One region of the Acidovorax sp. SRI_002 genome, then DNA from elsewhere that is predicted to be linked to it. Evidence: predicted binding sites of a transcription regulator. Region 1 holds the regulator's gene; the other holds the start of a gene.

The links. Region 1 encodes FliA, which starts transcription of late flagellar genes. Its sites were predicted from a motif close to CTAAAGTTTNNNNNNNNNNNGCCGNTA; they were not measured.
Region 2: AC2YJX_RS16085 (flagellinolysin) is a predicted target of FliA. The motif match lies at 4,474-4,500, and genes of this name have one in related genera.

The regions. Positions count from the first base shown of each region.
Region 1 covers NZ_JBYCZW010000008.1:42,550-49,295, forward strand. Annotated here, with positions in the region: gene flhA (flagellar biosynthesis protein FlhA) at 1-1,020, shown strand, start outside; gene flhF (flagellar biosynthesis GTPase FlhF) at 1,017-2,513, shown strand; gene AC2YJX_RS21115 (hypothetical protein) at 2,506-3,303, shown strand; gene AC2YJX_RS21120 (RNA polymerase sigma factor FliA) at 3,598-4,314, shown strand; gene AC2YJX_RS21125 (hypothetical protein) at 4,578-4,952, opposite strand; gene flgM (flagellar biosynthesis anti-sigma factor FlgM) at 5,024-5,344, opposite strand; gene flgA (flagellar basal body P-ring formation chaperone FlgA) at 5,438-6,238, opposite strand; gene flgB (flagellar basal body rod protein FlgB) at 6,459-6,746, shown strand, end outside.
Region 2 covers NZ_JBYCZW010000005.1:378,821-385,566, forward strand. Annotated here, with positions in the region: gene AC2YJX_RS16065 (Lrp/AsnC family transcriptional regulator) at 1-416, opposite strand, end outside; gene AC2YJX_RS16070 (RBBP9/YdeN family alpha/beta hydrolase) at 560-1,108, shown strand; gene AC2YJX_RS16075 (DUF2242 domain-containing protein) at 1,188-1,790, opposite strand; gene AC2YJX_RS16080 (thermonuclease family protein) at 2,187-2,624, shown strand; gene AC2YJX_RS16085 (flagellinolysin) at 2,643-4,346, opposite strand; gene AC2YJX_RS16090 (MFS transporter) at 4,624-5,895, shown strand; gene AC2YJX_RS16095 (DUF1800 domain-containing protein) at 6,044-6,746, shown strand, end outside.

The sequences.
Region 1 (6,746 bases):
CAACCCATAGACCTGCTGGGCCTGGAGCTGGGCTACCGCCTGATCAGCCTGGTGGACAAGAGCCGCCAGGGCGACCTGCTCACCCGCATCAAGGGCGTGCGCCGCAAGTTTGCGCAGGAGGTGGGCTTCCTGCCCCCCGCCGTGCACGTGCGCGACAACCTCGAACTCAAGCCCAGCGGCTACCGCATCACGCTGCGTGGCGTGGTGGTGGGCGAAGGCGAGGCCTTCCCTGGCATGTTCCTGGCCATCAACCCCGGCGGTATCACCACGCCCCTGATTGGCACCCCCACCACCGACCCCGCTTTTGGCCTGCCAGCCCACTGGATCGACGAACGGCAGAAGGAAGCCGCACAAATGGCGGGTTTTACCGTCGTTGATTCCGAAACCGTGATGGCCACCCATTTGTCACACTTGATGCAAGTGCAAGCCGCCAAGCTTCTGAGTCGCACAGAAACCCAGCAACTGGTGGAGCACGTGGCCAAGCTGGCCCCCAAGCTCATCGAAGAAGTGGTCCCCAAAATGGTCTCTATCGCAACGTTCCAGAAGGTCCTCCAGCTGCTGCTGGAAGAGTCTGTGCACATCCGCGATATCCGGACCATCATCGAAACGCTGGCCGAGCACGCTGGTGGCATCACAGACCCGGTCGAGCTGGCCCGCCGCGTGCGCATTGCGCTGTCGCCCGCCATCGTCCAGCAGATTTACGGCCCCACCCGCGAACTCAACGTCATTGCCATCGAGCCGGGCCTGGAACGCCTGCTGGTGCAAGCCCTGGGCAACGCAGCAGGACCGGCTCTGGACCCCGGCGTGGCCGACATCCTCACGCAAAAGGCCGCCGAGGTGGCCCTCAAGCAGGAAGAGATGGGCCTGCCAGCCTGCCTGCTGGTTCCCGACCAGATCCGCAACGCCATCTCCCGCCTGGTGCGCCGTGTGGCGCCCCGGCTGCAGGTGCTTGCGCACAGTGAAATTCCAGAGACCCACACCATCCGCATTGGGCCGATCCTTAGAGGTGCATCAGCATGAACATCAAACGCTTTACCGCCCCCACCTCCCGCGAGGCATTGGCCAAGGCGCGCATGGCCTTTGGAGAGGGCACCCTCATCCTGTCCAACCGCCCCACGGCCAACGGCGTCGAGGTTGTGGCCACGGCCGAAGACACGCTGTCGGCCCTGGATGGAAGTGCAGGCGCGTCCAGCAACCCGCCCTTGCTGGCCCCCACACCGGCGCGCAGCGCCCCCCAGCGCGCCAGCCAGGCCGCCGCAGTCAGCACCCTGGGCCGCAACGCAGTCGAGGAAGACACCGAGCAGCTGGCGATGAGCACGCTGTCGTTCCAGGACTACGTGCGCGAGCGCATGCTGCGCCGCCGCCACGAGGCGCTCAACGGCCCGGCCGAACCACAAACCTTGTCGGAGCGCAGCCGCGACCAGGAGCCCGAGCGCGAACGCATGCCAGCACCCGCCGTGGTGCGCCACAACCCGCTGCGCAGCATCCCCATGGACATTCCACCGGAGCCTCCACGCCGCCGGCAGGAAGCCGCCAGCGCCCACCTGGCCCAGTCGAACAACAACCAGCAAAGCGTGATGAATGAACTCCATGCCATGAGGGAGTTGATCGAAGACCGCTTTAACACCATGGCCTGGCTAGGCCAGGCGCGCCAGAACCCGATCCAGTCCAACCTCATGCTCAAGATGATCCGTGCAGGCTACTCTCCATCTTTGGCCCGCGCCGTGCTCGAGCGCATGCCCGAAGACCTGTCGGCCGCCGAGTCGGTGCGCTGGCTGATGGAAGTGCTGGAGCGCAACCTCAAGACCGATCTGGCCGAGCCTCCGCTGTATGAGCAAGGCGGCATCTTCGCGATGGTGGGATCCACCGGCGTGGGCAAGACCACGACCACGGCCAAGCTGGCCGCGCTGTGTGCGCGCATCCATGGCCCGGGCAGCGTGGGCCTGATCACGCTGGACACCTACCGCGTGGGCGCGCACGAGCAGTTGCGCAGCTACGGCCGCATGCTGGGCATCGTGGCCCATCTGGCGCACGACCGCGCCGCGCTGCAAGACCTGCTGGGCCTGCTCAGCGGCAAGAAGATGGTGCTGATCGACACCACCGGTGTGGCCCCCCGCGACCCGCGCAAGCGCGACATGCTGGACGTGCTGGATCTGCCCCACGTCAACCGCCTGCTGGTGCTCAACGCGGGCTGCCATGGCGACACGCTCGATGACGTGCTCACTGCATTCAAGACCGAAGGTTCCCAGCAAGCCATCTTGTCCAAGGTGGACGAGGCCGTGAAGCTGGGCCCCGCCATCGACGCACTGATCCGCCACCAGATGGTGCTGCGCGGCGTGACCAACGGCCAGCGTGTGCCGGAAGACTGGGAACGTGCCGATGCGCACAAGCTCATCAGCACCTCCATGCGCGCGCCTGCCAAGTCGGCCTTCGACCCCAAGGCGACCGACCTGAATTTCTTCTTCTCGCATTCGCCCGACACCATGAACGAACGGGGGCTGGTCGATGCTTGATATCGCCTTTCATCAGGCAGCCGGCCTGCACAGCTTCACTCCGCAGTCAGAGCTGCGCGTGGTGGCTGTTGCCAGCCAGGACAACGCGGGCACCGGGCTGGAGACGCTCTGGCAGATCTGCGCCAGCCTGCAGCGCCTGGGCTACCCGGTCGTGGTGCTCGACGGCACAGCGCAGGAGACGGATGAGTACCCGGGTTTGCTGCACCTGCTGCAACAAGCGCCGTGGAACGAGGGCGTCAGCCTCAACATGGGGGCCATGGCCTCATCGCTGGCAGTGATTCCCGCAGCCAAAGGCCTGCAGCGCATCAGCCGCGAGGCCAGCCGCAACGAGACCGCACCCCTGCCCTGTCTGCTGCCCTATTTCCGAACCTACGGGCTGATCGTGCTGCACGCGCCTGCGGCCACGCTGGGGCCGCTGCTGACGCACACCGCCACCGTACCGCTGGTGGTGATGGGCGACGGCTCGGCTGGTGTGCTGACCAGTTACAAGAGCCTCAAACAGATCGCGGTGCACACAGGACTGCCCTGTATGGTGGCGGCTTTGCTGCGCGGCACCACGCCCGCAGAACGGCGCAAGACCCAGCATGCACTGATGACCTTGCAGGACTGCGCGGAACGCCATCTGGGCGGCCCCGTCCGCACGACCACCATCGCCACACAGAACCCTCAGGACCTCCAGCGCCTGGCCTTGCAACTGCTGGAAAATGCGGGCACTATCAGTGAGTCGCTGACAGCGCTGCCACCCAGCAACTTGGCAGCCATGCCTGCGCATTTTGTCCGGAGCCATTGATCTGATTTGTCCGGAGCCGTTGACTAGAGCGTGTTATGCACTTTTACGTACCCACGTTGACCCCAGAGGCTGGTGATCGCAAGGCGCAGTGCGCAGCCAAGGCCGGGGCCTTGACAAGTGCTGCAACGCGGCGAGTGCCTGCCTCTGGGGTCAACCCGGAGGGAAAGCCGGGGCAAGGCCCGGCCACGTCGTTGCAGGCCGCTGGCAGTATTGATACTGCGGCGCGTCCTGCGTCTCGTTGCCGGGCCTTGCCCCGGCTTTCGTGGGCACGTAAAAGTGCATAACACGCTCTCTATGTACACCGCCAAAGGCCAGCTCGATCGTGATGCGATGATCCGCCAGCACGTCCCGCTGGTGCGAAGAATCGCGCACCACATGATCGCCAAGCTGCCTCCCAACGTGGAGCTGGACGACCTGATCCAGGTTGGCATGATGGGCTTGGCGGAAGCCCTGTCGCGCTACGAAGTGGCCCAGGGTGTGCAGTTCGAGACCTTTGCCACCCAGCGCATCCGGGGCGCCATGCTGGACGAACTGCGCGAGGGCGACTGGATGAGCCGCAGCTCCCGCAAGAGCCAGAAAGACATCGAACACGCCGTGCACCGGCTGGAGCAGAAGCTGGGCCGCAGCCCGCTGGAGTCTGAAATTGCCAGCGAGATGGGCATGAGCTTGGTCGAATACCAAAGCCTGCTCGGCAAGGTTCGGGGTACACAACTGGTGTATCTGGAGGACATGACGCATGGCAACGAGGACGATGACGGCTTTCTGGACCGCCATGTGGCAGACGCCGACGCAGACCCTCTGGAATTGCTGCGCGACCAGCGGCTCAAGATGTCGCTGGTGAATGCCATCAAGACCCTGCCCGAACGCGAGCAGCACATCATGGGCATGTACTACGAGCACGACATGAATCTCAAGGAGATCGCGGCCGTGCTGGGGGTGACCGAATCTCGGGTGTGCCAGCTGCACAGCCAGTCCATCGCACGCCTGCGGGCCAAGATGCGGGCGCATTGACTACCCCCTGAGTCGCCTTCGGCGCCTTCCCCCTGAAGGGAGACGCCACCAGTGGTCTGGCGGAGCCAGTTCCACGGTGGCACTGGTCGGGGGCTGCGACCGTTTCAGGGGTAACCGCGCCGAGCAGACATCGAAGTTCAATCCTCCGGCCTTCACTGGTAACGGTCAAAACAATAGATGCTTGCACTTGTAATCCGTGGCTTTGAGAGGTTTTTCCTCTCAAAGCCAACAGGGACAAGCGCCAGCAGCTATCTTTTTTTGGCTCAACCAGCCGATTTGTAGATACGGGCCACGCCGGGCTTGCCGGCCTGTGCGCCCCGACCGTCGCCGTAGGTGGAGGGTGTGCCCGCCTGCGGCACCAAGCCTGCCACCTGGCGATCGGCATTCACGGCCAGGCGCGCCAGGCTTTCGCGGTGCACGGCAAGCATGTCGTCAATGGCCCGGGCTCGTTTTTGCAGCTGTGCAGGCACGGGCAGACCCCTGGCTGCAGTCTGCTCAAGAACACGCGCGAACTGGGCCGCTGCATCCCGCAGGGCCACACTGTTCTTTTCCAGGGATTGGGGGTCTGCCGCGAGAAGGGCGGCGGAGACTTTTTCGATCAGCTGTTCAACAGCCGAGAGGGATTCTTCCAGGGACATGGCGCATTGTGAGGTGGATAGCGCCTGCCTGCCAAGTCTGTCAATAAAGGTGCGTGCGGGACGCTGAGGAATCAACCGCGCGAGCGGGCCAGGATTTCCTGGGCGTTGGAGAGCATCTTGTCGGCAATGGCTTCGGCGTCCACCGAGAAAGTGCCTTTTTCGATGGCCGCCCGCACCGCCTTGACCTTGCTCGCATCAAAATCACCTGTGGAACGGGATGTCTGGTCCAGCGCGCGGGCAGCGGTGGAGACGGTGACGGGCACACCGGCGGTTGACACAGCCGCAGCGTCTTTGGCGGCTCCTTCAGCAGCGCTGGCAGGACTTTTGGCTTGCTTGGCAAGCCCCGTCTGCGCCAAGGCGCCCGGGAGTTCCGGTTTTTGACCAATCTTCATCGCTCTCTCCACCACCCCGTTTGATGTGGGGCACAGTAGCAATGTTTTCGACCCATTTGGCCCGGACTTTAGCCATTTATCACCGCCCCGTCATCAAAGAGCGACGACCACCGTCCCAACCTCATTCACAGTTCCACTGACTATCCTGCCATTATCCATACGTATGCGAACAATCTGCCCCGCAGCGCCTGCCGACATGGCCTGCCCTGCGGAGGTGACTGCATAGCCAGGGCCCTGGGCAATCACCTTGACCTGGGCGCCTGCGCGAAAGAGCTGGGGGGGCCGCACCATGGTCTGGCGCAATGCCTGGCCGGCCACCAGCTGGCGCGCGGCGACCTGCCCGACCCACATTTCCGGGTTGGCCATCACGGCTGCCGACTCTTCGGCCCAGTCCACTTCCGCCTCGGTGGCGTCATTGGCGGTCAGCACCGTCCCCGGAGCCACCGGGCCGGTCAGCACCCAAGCCGGGCCAAATGCCTTGACGGTCACCGGCAGGTAAACGTTCCATGCGGTTTGCCCCTCGACACAGCGCAGCCCCAGGCGGGTGCGGCCCCACAGCCGGGCGCCGACCGGCAGGTAGGGTTCGACCCGCGCGCACGGCGCCAGCCGCAGCCGCGAGTCGAGTGAGCCAACGCTCACTTCCATGCGCAGCGGCAAGCCGGAGGCCTGGTTGCGCGACATCGCGTCATCCAGCCAGCGTTGGGTCAGCGGGCCCAGGTCGGCACTGGGGTCGGCTGCCGCCTGGGCCAGCGCGGCCCCGCTGCTGCCAGCCACTGCAGTCAACCCCAGCACCACCGCCAGAGCGTGCCGAGCCACAGCACGCCGCCCGGCGATCGCCAGAGCGCCAGCGCGAACCAAAGGGGACACGAAGGGGAAAACGAAGATCGATGGCATGGGGCCTCCTGGGCATCGCAGGTCAACAGGTCTGACCGCGCGGGGCGGCAAAGACTCTTTCACGACTGGAACTATAGGCAGGCGAGCCCTGCGCAAAACCCGAAACTGCGCACCCATTTCCGCGTTCTTCGCGCTTTAGAAAAAAGCGGCGGCTTTCACAATCGAACCACGCCGGAAACCCCCAACCGGCTCCTATTGCAACCCAGGGTGTGAGGCAACCATGCTTGACAAGATGACCAACCGGCTGGACTTTCTCGGCAACGCACTCGTGGTGCGTGCCGAGCGCCAGCGCGCCATCGCCAGCAACATCGCCAACGCTGACACCCCGGGCTACGTGGCACGCGATTTCAGCTTTGGCGATGCGATGCGCGAAGCCACGGGCTTGGGCTCGGGCGTGACCCGCCTGGCCACGGGTGGCTCGGTGGGCACCACGGGCAACCTGGGGGCCAAGGGCGCCACAGACCCCCGCCACATTCCGCTGCCAGCGGCCAGCACGGGCACCGGCGCA
Region 2 (6,746 bases), on a different contig from region 1:
TTCACCGGGTGCGACAGCACCAGTGATGTGGAAACGCTGCCAAACGCGGCCAGCGCATCCACCACACGCTCCAGGTCGGCGGGCTGGCCGAAGGCGCAGCGCACCACGAAGCAGTCTTCGCCGGTCACGCGCACCACATCCAGCACTTCGGGCAGGGACTGGAACAGCAACACATAGCGCTGGATGTGCTCATGCGTGGTGCGCACCCGCACCACCGCCTGCAGGCCCAGGCCCACGGCGGCCAGGTTGATGCGGGCCGCGTAGCCTGCAATCACGCCCGCGTCTTCGAGCTTTTTCACACGCTCGCTCATCGCAGGCTGCGACAGGCCGATCTGCTTGCCCAGCGCCGACAGGCTTTGCCGCGCGTCGTGCTGCAGGGCCATGAGGATCTGCCGGTCTTTTTTGTCCAGTTCCACGGGGTGCTTTCTTTGAACAGGCTCTTAACGATGACTTCAAGGTTTGGGCGGGCGATTTCCGATGAGCCCCCCTGGCCGGAACAGCGGCGGTTTCCTATTGTTGGCGGGCAGTGATGGATCTGCTTTGAGAACAAGGACATTGAATGACGACGCGACCTGTTTTGCTGATTCCGGGCATCTACAACTCGGGCCCCACACATTGGCAGTCATTGTGGCAAACCCGGCACGCGGGCGTGGCGCGGGTGGAGCAGGCCGACTGGGACCACCCCGATTGCGACACCTGGGTGCGCACGCTCGATGACGCCATTGCTGCATCGCCCCAGCCCCCCATCCTGGTGGCACACAGCCTGGGCTGCCTGGTCGCGGTGCACTGGGCCGCGCGCCACCACCGGCCCGTGCATGCGCTGCTGCTGGTGGCGGTGCCAGACCCCGGGGGGCCGAATTTTCCGGCCGACGCCAAAGGCTTTGCCCCACTGCCTGCCGTGCTGCCCGCCCAGCGCGACCTGCCGAGACGGGTGCTGATGAGCAGCACCAGCGACCCGTATTCCACCCCCGGCTTTTCGGCGCAGTGCGCCAGCGCCTGGAACGCCGAGCACGTGGTGCTGGGTGCGCGGGGCCACCTCAATGCCGACAGTGGCCTGGGTGACTGGCCGCAGGGATGGGAGCTGGTCGCGCGCTGGCGCGGAGAGTGAGAACCGCTGCGGGGATTGCCACGCCCCTCTGAGAGCGCAGGCCCAGAGCGCTCAGGCCACAGTGCCTGAAACCTCCGCGTCAGCCACCGATGGCTTGCGCCTGGTCCATCACGAGGTAGCGCTTGACCAGATCGAAGAAGCTCTCGTAGAAAGCGTCCTTGGAAATGGTCTCGCTGCCCACCTTGACCAGCGATTCGCTGCTGGCAGAAAACGGCAGCGACACGGACCCGATGGCGCCCACGCCCACGCTGGCCGAGTTGTTGGTCTTGCGCAGGGCATAGGTGTCCTGCAGCGCCGTCACAAAGCCCAGGCTCACCTTGCCGTCATTGGCCTCGGGCACACACACCACGCGCACCACCATCTGCAGGTGCGACTCGGCTTCGGGCTGGAAGCTCTTTTTGCCCTCCACCAGCTCCGGCTGGTGGGTGGAGATGATGTAGCCCTGGCTCAGCAGCGCGCGGCGCGATGCCTCGCAGGTCTGGGCGGGCGTGGCGTCAAACAGGCGCGAGTAGGTGGCCACCGAACCAAAACTCTCCTGCACCCCAAACGTCTTGGGCGTGGTGCCCACACAGCCTGCCAGCAATGCGGCCAGAGCCAAGCTACCTGCAGCGGCACCAGAACGAACAGTGAAGAGGGTCGGGAAAAGGCACAAACGCAAGGGAGGGCACTCCTTCGGGGTCATCAACATCATCAAGAAAGTCGTCATTGCGGGGGGCATTTCCGGTTGCCATAGCGGCGCAGAACGGCTGCCATGGCGTTCTGACAGTCTGCACCACACCCGGTTCCCGTCGATTCTAGAAAGCCCTATGCCCAGCCTGGCACAACGCCCTTGCCCGTGGAGGGGCTGAAAGCGTGGTAACCACAGCCCAAAGCCCTGCACGCATGCCCTGCGCACCATTTCGGGCATTGCACGCGTCAAGGTATCAATTTGCAGCAGCCCGTAGATGCAACACGCCAGATGCTACACTATTGATAGCTGTTAGCGCTTATCCATAAAGCGCAAAGTGGCAATTTGGCACAACATTCTGTCGCCTGCCTTCTTGCTCGCCTTCCACCATTTCTCTCTCCCTCTGCTGCCGTGCCCCTTGCCTCCCTGCTCTGCCTGGTCGTCGCCATCAGCGACGGCGACACCCTGACCGTGCGCTGCGGCGCGCCCGGTGCCTACCAGCAGGTGAAGGTGCGTATCGCCGCCATCGACGCGCCCGAGTCACGCCAGGCGTTTGGCCAGAAGTCGCGGCAGCACCTGGCGCGGCTGTGCTTCAGGCAGCGCGCCACGCTGCAGCCGGTGGATGAAGACAGCTACGGCCGCACGGTGGCCCATGTGCGCTGCGGCAGCGCCGATGTGGCCACCGCCCAGGTGCGTGCCGGCCTGGCCTGGGTGTACACGCCCTATGCCGAATCCCGCCCGCAGCTGGTGGCTCTGCAGCGCCAGGCGCGCAGCAGCGGCACAGGGTTGTGGTCACAGAAGCGGCCGCTGGCGCCGTGGACCTACCGGCACCGGCACAGCCAGCGCTGACCCTCTTGTCACACTGCCTCAGGTGCGCAGCAGTGCCAGCACGCCCTGGGGCATCTGGTTGGCCTGCACCACCATGGCGTTGCCCGCCTGCTGCAGGATCTGCTGGCGGGCCAGGCTGGCGGTCTCTACCGCGAAATCCGTGTCGACAATGCGCGAGCGGCTGGCCGACAGGTTTTCGCTGCCGATCTGCAGGTTGGCAATGGCCGACTCCAGCCGCGAGGACTGGGCGCCGATGACGGCGCGCTGGCTGTTCACATAGTCGAGCGCGCGGTCTACCGACACGATGGCCTGCGCGGCCGAGGTGGTCACGTCCAGCGTGTTGCGCAGGCCCATGGCCCCCAGGCCAATCGCGCCCACGCGGGTTTCCAGGGTCTGGTTGGCATTGGCGCCCACCTGGAACACCTTGGTGCTGATGGCGCCGCTGGTCGAGGCGATGTTTTCGTAGGTCTCGGTGAAGCCCTGCAGCGCGTCCTTGCCCGAGCGGCTGCCCTGGTTGGGCAGCGCCGCCTTGGCGTCGCGCACCATGCCGCCGTCCACGTCGGCGCCGCCAATGGCGCCGGTGTCGGCATTGTTCAGGTCAAAACCGCCGATGAAGGCCGCGCCGTTGAGCCCGAACTGCGTGAGCACATCCCCAGCGTTGGTGAAGGCCCCGGCCGAGGCTGCGCCAATGGCCGCGTCCAGCGTGGAGCCGGGGTTGTTGCTCATGTAGGTGAGCACATCCTTGATGCCGGTGCCGCCCGCCGTCTTGATGCGGTCGTGCATGTAGCGCACTGCCGAGTAGCTGGACGAGTAGAACTCGCTGGTATTGCTGGGCCCGCCAATGGCCGCCACCACGGCCGCCACGCCCAGGTTGGCCACGTCGTTGCGCACGCGCTCTTCGGCGCCGTGGATGAACTCGGCCGCTCCTTCGGCAAACCACAAGTGGCTGCCGGTGATGTTCTGCCAGTTGGTGGAGCGGGCCATCACCGCGTGCACCATTTCGTGGGCAATCACACGGTCGTTGTAGAACGGCGCAGAGCCGCCATTGGGAGGGTTGGGCGGCACGAAGTCGGCCATGTCCACCTGCAGCACCAGGTTGTTGCCCCGCCCCTGCCCGTCAAACCCGGTGACCTGCACATAGGCGGCCACACCGCCCGCGTTGTCGGTAAAGCCGGTGTAGCGGATGTCGATGGCCGCGCCATCGCCCTGCAGACCAAAGTAGTTGCGGATGAGGTTTTCGCTGCTCTCCAGCCAGCTGCCCGCGCTGGTCAGGCCGTCAAACACAGACAGCTGGTTCTCGTCGCCCACCACGCTGGCTTCGGAGCGATCGAACACGTCCATACCATTGAACTGCGTGGTGCGCCCGGTGCGGTCGATCTCCTGCGCCAGCCGCGTCACCTCGGCTTGGATGGCCTGGCGGTCAGACGCGCTGTTGGTGTCGTTGGCGGCCTGCACAGCCAGCTCGCGGATGCGCTGCAGGCTGGCCGTGACGCTCTGCAGCGCGCCCTCGGCCGTCTGCATGAGCGAAACGCCGTCGTTGGCATTACGCACCGCTTGGTTGAGCCCCCGGATCTGCGAAGTGAACCGCTCGGAGATCGCCAGGCCCGCCGCGTCGTCCTTGGCACTGTTGATGCGCAAGCCCGAGGACAGGCGCCGCACGGTCGTGCCCATGTCACTTTGTGCACCGCCAAGCCGGCGCTGCGCATTCAGCGACATCATGTTGGTGTTGATCGTCAACGCCATGGCACGCCCCGGGGACTCCTGGTCAAAGCAGATGAATAGACAAACGGTACGAACCGGTCGAAGCGGCACGCCCAGCCCTACGCAGTAGCAGCGCCGAGGCCGCAAACCCGCTTCTTCCTCTCTGCCTTATCGGCGGGCCAGGGCAAAACCTGAAGACCCCTTTCTGCGGGTCTTCCCCCAAGCCCCCAGCGTGCAGGCTGCACAGCCGCTAGCATCCTGGGGTCTTTCCCATCTGGCCCCCAGCGTGCGCTGCCCCGGCCGCCCCCGTTCCGTTTTCATGACAGTCCCCCATTCCCCCCCTGCAGCACCCGATGCGGAGACCTCCAGCGTCTACGGCCACTCCGGCTTCATTTCCTTTCTGATCGCCCGCGTGGTGGCCGTGGTCGCCACCCAGGTGCAGGCCGTGGTGGTGGCCTGGCAGGTGTATGACCTCACGCGCGAGCCGCTGGCACTGGCCTATGTGGGTCTGGCGCAGTTTCTGCCCATGCTGGCCCTGCTGCTGCCAGCAGGCGATCTGATCGACCGCTTTGACCGCAGGCGCATCCTGGCGCTGGCCTGGTCGGTGGGCGGCGTGTGCAGTGCCCTGCTGTGGTGGCTGGCGGGCCATGGGGCCAGCGGCGTGGCGGGCATTTATGCGGTGCTGGTGCTGTATGGCTGCGCACGTGCTTTTTCGGGGCCAGCCATGCAAAGCCTGCTGCCGCAGATCGTGCCGCGCGGGCAGCTCGCGCAGGCCATTGCCGCCAACAGCATGCTGATGCGCGTCGCCAGCATCGGAGGGCCGCTGCTGGGCGGGCTGCTGTATGCGCTGGGCGGTGGCGAGCTGACCTATGCAGTGTGCTGCGCGTGTTTTGTGCTGGGCGTGGCGCTGCTGCTGCGTGTGGTGGTGGCCCATGCCACGGCGCCCGGCCCCGCGCAGGGAACGATGTTCGAGCGCTTTGGCGCAGGCATCACCTTCATCCGCACCCGGCCCATCATCCTGGGCACCATCTCGCTGGACCTGTTCGCCGTGCTGCTGGGCGGCGTGGTGGCCCTGCTGCCCATCTACGCGCAAGAGGTGCTGCATGTGGGCCCGGCGGGCCTGGGCGCGCTGCGCAGCGCCATGGCCGTGGGCGAGGTGGGTGCGGGGCTGTACCTGAGCATGCGGCCCTTCAACCGCCATGTGGGCCGCACCATGTTCATTGCGGTAGCGGTGTTTGGCGTGGCCAACCTGGTGTTTGCGCTCTCACACTGGTTCTGGCTGTCGTTTGCGGCGCTGACGGTGGCGGGCGCGGCCGACATGGTGAGCGTGTACATCCGGGGCGCGCTGGTGCAGTTCTCCACGCCAGACACCATGCGCGGACGGGTGAACGCGGTGAACATGCTGTTCATCGGCTCGTCCAACGAGCTGGGCGAGTTCCGCGCGGGCACCAGCGCCGCCTGGCTGGGCGTGGTGCCCGCCGCCGTGGTGGGCGGGCTGTGCACGCTGGGCGTGGTGGGTGGCTGGATGCTGGCGTTCAAGACACTGCGCACGGTGGACCGTTTCGAGGAAGCTGCGCAGGCCAGCAGCTGAGCGGTTCAGAGGTTCAGCGACGGCGCGTCAGCCCGTGTAAACAAGCTCCGGGGCGTTTGTGTCGCGCAGGTAAAACCCGCGCGGCAGGCTTGCACGGCGCGTTGGGGCGGAGCACCATGCGCCCACTGCCTGCCCCCAAGCGCACTCCATGAACGCTCCTTCCGCCCCTCACCACGGCCCTCTTCAACGCCGCACCGTGCTCGCAGGCCTGCTGGGCATGGCTGCCACCGCCCCGCTGGGCCTGGCCCGCGCCGCCACCCCGGCGGGTACCGCTGGCTGGGCCAGTGCCGACGAAGCCACGCAAACCCGCCTGCTGGACCGCGTGACCTGGGGCAACACCGCCCAGGGCGCACAGGTGCTGCCACCGCAAGGGGTTGCCGCCTACCTGGCCGCGCAGCTGCGCCCCCCGCCCGCCACGCTGCCGCGCGCGGCCCAGGCGCAGATCGACGCCATGGCCATCACCCGCACGCCCCTGCCCGAGCTGGCCGCGCGCATGGAGGCGCAGCACCAGGCCGCCAAGGCCCAGCCCACCGAAGACGGCCGCAAGGCCGCGCTCAAGGCCTGGCAGCAGGACATGCGCACGCTGCAGCAAGAGGCGGCCGAGCGTTTTGTGCTGCGCGCGCTGTATTCGCACACCCAGCTGCGCGAGAAGATGACTTGGTTCTGGATGAACCACTTCAGCGTGTTTGCGGGCAAAGGCAACCTGCGTGTGCTGGTGGGCGACTACGAGGAACGGGCCATCCGCCCCCATGCCCTGGGCCGCTTTCGCGACCTGCTGGGTGCCACGGTGCGCCACCCGGCCATGCTGCACTACCTGGACAACGCCCGCAACGCAGCGGGCCGCATCAACG